Linked DNA regions of Pigmentiphaga aceris. The protein of the gene in region 2 binds, or shares a complex with, the protein of the main gene of each other region. Links are inferred from orthologs where the notes say so. Each region holds a gene or a part of one and is shown on either strand. Other genes may lie near its edges.

What was found.
Region 1: the proteins of uvrB (region 2) and FXN63_RS16990 are in contact, whole or in part, in a crystal structure (PDB 7EGT), measured with the Thermus thermophilus proteins. The link is inferred for Pigmentiphaga aceris from one-to-one orthologs. Residues at the interface, in WP_096411307.1 of Thermus thermophilus: Glu23, Leu25, Arg26, Asp27, Gly28, Glu29, Arg30, Phe31, Arg55, Glu326, Asp327, Phe328, Glu379, Ser382, Gln383, His398, Gly400, Arg401; in WP_096412145.1 of Thermus thermophilus: His654, Arg656, Phe657, Gln666, Asp668, Glu669, Lys680, Arg681, Leu682, Ser683, Lys685, Tyr686, Ala687.

The regions. Positions count from the first base shown.
Region 1 is NZ_CP043046.1:3,915,974-3,919,057, reverse strand. What follows is about bases 7-3,019. They hold FXN63_RS16990 (UvrD-helicase domain-containing protein), read left to right. Parts: upstream 7-333; coding sequence 334-2,706; downstream 2,707-3,019. Other genes in these bases: budC (meso-2,3-butanediol dehydrogenase), read right to left, coding at 7-103. In the rest of the region: more of budC, read right to left, coding at 1-6. UniProt on the Escherichia coli protein: A helicase with DNA-dependent ATPase activity. Unwinds DNA duplexes with 3'-5' polarity. Translocates on single-stranded DNA with 3'-5' polarity. Initiates unwinding more efficiently from a nicked substrate than double-stranded DNA.
Region 2 is NZ_CP043046.1:2,063,652-2,066,614, reverse strand. What follows is about bases 9-2,900. They hold uvrB (excinuclease ABC subunit UvrB), read right to left. Parts: upstream 2,571-2,900; coding sequence 447-2,570; downstream 9-446. Other genes in these bases: FXN63_RS08690 (low molecular weight protein-tyrosine-phosphatase), read right to left, coding at 9-171. Also shown: more of FXN63_RS08690, read right to left, coding at 1-8. UniProt on the Escherichia coli protein: The UvrABC repair system catalyzes the recognition and processing of DNA lesions. A damage recognition complex composed of 2 UvrA and 2 UvrB subunits scans DNA for abnormalities.

The sequences.
Region 1 (3,084 bases), 1.9 Mb from region 2 along the record:
CCAGCACCACCTTGGCACCTTCGTGGGAGAAGCGGCGCGCTGCGCCTTCACCAATGCCCGATCCCGCGCCGGTGACAATGACCGTCTTGTTTGCAAATCTCATGCGTGACAACTCCTGCTCGGATTGGCCGCGGTGGCAAGGCCTCGGTGAAGGTTCCACGGAAGGCCTTACTTCGCACGGCAAAGGGTTATCCCTGGCGCAAGAGCTGTTCCCGTTGTTGGGAGCGAATCGGTGCTGCCAGAAGGACAAGCAGGACCGGGGCGGCCACAGTCGGCCGGTCGTCAGGTGCTAGACTGCCCGGCGCTCTCTCTGTCTTTTTTGTCGGTCCCGCCATGTCCCTGCTTGCCAATCTGAACCCCCCGCAACTTGCCGCTGTCACGCTGGAGCCGCGCCATGCGCTGGTGCTCGCCGGGGCCGGGAGCGGCAAGACCAGGGTGCTGACCACGCGCATGGCCTGGCTGATCCAGACCGGCCGTGCCACGCCGCACAGCCTGCTGGCCGTGACTTTCACCAACAAGGCAGCGCGTGAAATGCTGACGCGCATGTCTGCCATGCTGCCGATCAACACGCGCGGCATGTGGATCGGCACCTTCCACGGTCTGTGCAACCGCTTGCTGCGCGCGCATCACCGCGACGCCGGCCTGCCGCAAACCTTCCAGATTCTGGATACTGCCGATCAACTGGCGTCGATCAAGCGCATGCTGAAGGCCGCCAACGTTGACGATGAGAAATATCCGCCCAAGCAGTTGCAGCAATTTATCAACGGCAACAAGGAAGCTGGCCTGCGCGCAGGCGACGTAGAGGCCCATGACGCGTTCACGCGCCGCATGGTCGAGCTTTACGACTTGTACGACACGCAATGCCAGCGTGAAGGGGTGGCTGATTTTTCCGAGCTGCTGCTGCGTTCCTACGAACTGCTGGCACGCAACGCGCCGATTCGTGAGCATTACCAGCGGCGCTTCCGTCACATTCTGGTCGACGAGTTTCAAGATACGAACACCTTGCAGTACCGCTGGCTGAAACTGCTGGCCGGTGGCGGTGCAGCCGTGTTTGCGGTGGGTGACGACGACCAGTCGATCTATGCCTTCCGTGGTGCCAACGTGGGCAACATGGCCGAGTTCGAACACGAATTCGCACACGGTGCAGTGATCAAGCTTGAGCAGAACTATCGCTCGCATGGGCACATTCTGGACACTGCCAACGCGCTGATTCAGAACAACGGCACCCGTCTGGGCAAGAACCTGTGGACCGATCAAGGGCATGGTGAACCGATCCGTGTGTATGAAGCCGGGTCGGACAACCAGGAAGCGCATTTCATCATGGAAGAAATCCGCTCCTTGATCGGTGAAGGCCGCCTGCGCAGCGACATTGCCATTCTGTATCGCAGCAACGCGCAGTCGCGGGTGGTCGAGCACGCCTTGTTCTCGGCAGGCGTTCCCTACAAGGTCTACGGCGGTCTGCGCTTCTTCGAACGCCAGGAAATCAAGCACGCGCTGGCCTACCTGCGCCTGATGGAAAATCCGCACGATGACACCGCCTGGATGCGCGTCGCCAACTTCCCGGTACGCGGCATTGGCGCACGCACGCTTGAACAGCAAGCCGACTTGGCCCGTGAACTGAACGGCAGCCTGTATTCTGCCGTGGCCCGCGTGCCGGGCCGTGGCGGCAGCGCGCTGGTGCGCTTCTCGATGCTGATCGACCAGATGCGCTTCGACACGCAGGGCATGCAACTGCACGAAGTGGTGGAACACGTGATCGAGGCCAGTGGCCTGGTCACGCATTACCAGGGCGAACGAGAAGGTGCCGAACGCGTCGAGAACTTGCGCGAACTGGTGAACGCCGCCGCTGCATTTGCCTCGGAAGCTGGCCACATGCGCGACCCGGATCGTCAGGATGGCGTGATCGAAGGCAGCACGGTGGGCATCAACGATGCCGATCAAGGTTTGCCCGACCCCGAAGACGAGGCAGGTGCCTTGGTGCCGGACCTGGCCCAGGACATTCCGTCTCCGCTGGCGGGTTTCCTGTCGCATGCGGCGCTTGAGGCTGGCGACAATCAGGCAAGCGCTGGCCAGGATGCCGTGCAGTTGATGACGGTGCATGCGGCCAAGGGCCTGGAATTCGATGCCGTCTTCATCACGGGTCTGGAAGAAGGTTTGTTCCCGCACGAGAACAGCATTCTTGAACAATCGGGTCTGGAAGAAGAGCGCCGCCTGATGTACGTGGCGATCACGCGTGCGCGTCAGCGTCTGTATATGAGCTTCTCGCAGACGCGGATGTTGCACGGTCAGACGCGTTATCACATGCGTTCACGCTTCCTGGCGGAGATGCCCGACGAGGCGTTGAAGTGGTTGACGCCGAAGGCGGGGCGGGCGGCGGATGTGGGGTCTGCGTGGGCGACGTCGGCGTGGCGGGACGATGGTAAGTCTGCCCCTGAGCAGGTCGGGACGACCTGGCACAACCGCAGCCGCGAGCAGGGCTATTTTGGTTCGTCGCAAGGCTATTCGAGCAGCCGCAATGGGCCGGTCGGCGTTGAGGTGGGTGGCACGATGTTCAAGGTGGGGCAGAGTGTGGCGCACGCTCGCTTTGGTGAAGGGGTGATCCTGGCCCTGACCGGCAGTGGTACCGATGCTCAGGTGCAGGTGCGCTTCGCCGATGTTGGTACCAAGACGCTGGCCTTGGCGATGGCGAAACTGACGGCCTTGTGATTTGCTTGTGTTTGCTTTGCTTGTGACGGTGGTTGGTTCTACGGTTGCTTTTTGCTTGTAACGGTGTGGTTGTTCTTCTGCCAGTCGCGGGTGGTGGGGCCGGCTCGTCTGCCCCGCTGGACGTTGGTGTCGGGTCTCCCGCCCTCCACCTTGTCCAGAAGGGCAGCCGACCCGGCCCCACCACCCACGCCTTCAAGGTCGTTTGGTTAAAAGCGCATGCCGCCTTTGGGCGTTTGCCGTTTCTCTGGCTGCTTGGTGCTGTTAGCGGTTCTCGGCATTCGGTGGTCACCATCCTTCAATCGCTACGCGGCTGGCACCCGGGATTGGCTGGCCAGGTCGCCACGAAGCGGCTCAGCGGCTCACGTCTCTGACCGTATA
Region 2 (2,963 bases):
TTGCGCCCGCGCGTCCGGCAATTCACCAATGTGAAAAGCGTGCGTGCCCGCGGAGTCCATAGTGACTACGTCAGACAGCCCGCCGTCTTTGACGAGACGACGAAACACGCCCTCTGCGCTCGGGGAGCGGCAGATATTGCCCATGCACACGAAAAGAACCTTGGTCATCATGTCCAGAAGTGTGCGGGAAAACCCCGCTCAGATCAAGCATTTTTTGCGTTCGCAGAATTTCGATATGCCAAAAATTCTCGAATCAAATCAAATACTTGCAAGCCAATACCATGCAGATTTACACAAATAAGCATGATTTCTCAAGTTGTGCTAATCCCGACGATCGAGCATAAAGCACCAAATTAGTGCGCGTTTTCAGGGGCACTGCACAATGGACCATACAGCTACGCCTGCGGTTCCAAAACTGCGAGACAACCCCTGACCGGAAGCGCCTATCAAGCTCCGGTCGAACCCGACGCGCCGAACACATGTTCCTTGAGCTTGGCCAGCTGATCACGCGCCTTGGCAGCCTGCTCGAACTCCAGGTTCTTCGCGTGATCCAGCATGGCTTTCTCAAGCCGCTTGATCTCCTTGGCCAATTGCTTCTCGCCCATCGCCTCGACACGCAGCGCGTCTTCCGAAGCCTTGTTGGCCTCTTGATCGCCTGACGGGGCGTACACGCCGTCGATTAGATCGCGCACCTGCTTGTTCACCCCACGCGGGGTGATGCCGTTTTCAAGATTGAACTGCGTCTGCTTGTCGCGCCGGCGTGCGGTTTCATCGATAGCCAGGCGCATTGATGCCGTCACACGGTCAGCGTACAGAATCGCCCTGCCATTGATGTTCCGTGCTGCCCGACCGATGGTCTGGATCAGGCTTCGCTCGGATCGCAGGAAACCTTCCTTGTCCGCATCCAGAATGGCAACCAGCGAGACCTCAGGAATATCCAGGCCCTCGCGCAACAAGTTGATGCCCACCAGCACATCGAAGGTGCCCAGGCGCAGATCGCGGATGATTTCCACGCGCTCAACCGTGTCGATGTCCGAGTGCAGATAGCGCACCTTCACACCGTGATCCGCCAGGAAGTCGGTCAGGTCTTCCGCCATGCGCTTGGTCAGGGTCGTGACCAGCACCCGCTCGCCGACCGCCACGCGCTGGTGAATCTCGCCCAGCACATCGTCCACCTGGAAGCCGGCAGGCCGCACCTCAACCACCGGATCAACCAGCCCGGTCGGACGGACCACTTGTTCGACCACATTGTCCGAATGAGTCTGCTCGTAGGCAGCAGGCGTGGCTGATACGAACACCGACTGACGCGCCTTGCCTTCGTATTCTTCGAATTTCAGCGGACGATTGTCCATCGCCGACGGCAAACGGAAGCCGTAGGTGACCAGCGTTTCCTTGCGCGACCGGTCGCCGCGATACATGCCACCGATCTGCCCCATGGTGACGTGGCTTTCATCGACGAAAATCAGCGCATCTTGCGGCAGATAGTCGATCAGGGTCGGCGGCGGCTCACCCGGCTGCGCGCCCGACAGATGACGCGAATAGTTCTCGATGCCTTTGCAGAAACCCAGTTCCTGCAGCATTTCCAGATCGAAGCGCGTGCGCTGTTCCAGCCGTTGTGCCTCGACCAGCTTGCCGTCATCCACAAACACCTTCACGCGATCGCGCAGTTCCGCCTTGATGTTGTCAATGGCACGCACCACGGTATCGCGCGGGGTCACATAGTGGGACTTGGGATAAACCGTGAAACGCGGGATCTTCTGCCGTACCTTGCCGGTCAGCGGGTCGAACAGCTCCAGGGTTTCCAGTTCGTCATCGAACAAGGTCACGCGCAGTGCAAGTTCCGCGTGCTCGGCGGGGAAAATGTCGATGGTCTCGCCACGCACCCGGAATACACCACGAGTGAAGTCGGCATCGTTGCGGGTGTACTGCATGGCGACCAGACGCGCGATCAGGTCACGTTGACCAATGCGGTCGCCACTGCGCAGCACCAGCACCATCGCGTGGTAGTCGCTGGGATTGCCGATACCGTAGATGCAGGACACGCTGCCGACGATGATGGTGTCGCGGCGCTCCAGCAGGCTCTTGGTGGCTGACAGGCGCATCTGCTCGATGTGCTCGTTGATCGACGAGTCCTTTTCGATGAACAGGTCGCGCGTCGGCACGTAGGCTTCGGGCTGGTAGTAGTCGTAGTACGACACGAAGTATTCAACCGCATTGCGGGGGAAGAACTCGCGCATTTCGGCGTACAACTGTGCAGCCAGCGTCTTGTTCGGTGCCAGCACCAGCGCAGGACGACCCAACTGGGCAATCACGTTGGCCATGGTGAAGGTCTTGCCCGAGCCGGTCACGCCAAGCAGCGTCTGGTACATCAGGCCGTCGCGCACGCCTTCCACCAAGCCTTCAATGGCAGTGGGCTGATCCCCAGCCGGCGGATAGGGCTGATACAGCTCGAAGGGACTGTTTTCGTATTTGAGGAAGCCAGGTGCAGCCGCGCCGCCGTTGACCGAATGCGGCGGCGCATCCACGGAAGCTTGGGTGGCGGTGTCGAGATCGGAGGGGGCTGTCTGCATGGTAGACTCAAGAGTTGCCAACGGCTGACGTCAAGCGCGCCCGGAAACGGGAGCCAGATGCCAGCAGTCTTAGCCAGCAACCCAGATGTAGGGCACTTGTCGGTTTTGCAAGCTGGTTTTGCAAGCTGCTTCTGCAAGTTCTGCGCCGCATTGGATTTTGGCCAGGCATGCAGGCACAGGGTGGTAACACTGGTGGGGGTACGCCGGGTGACGGTGATACCGGTCGCCGACGCCGTCTTCGGCTTTCCTTTGAGCCGCTATCTATATAGCGTTCGGGAAAGATGGGACGGCCAGCAGGATGACATGGAAGCGAGCAGCGCCATGCACCCTGCCCCTGCACGTTGTAACCGTAACGTGGCAACCGCAACGTTGTCGCCGCAGTTCGACAGCACT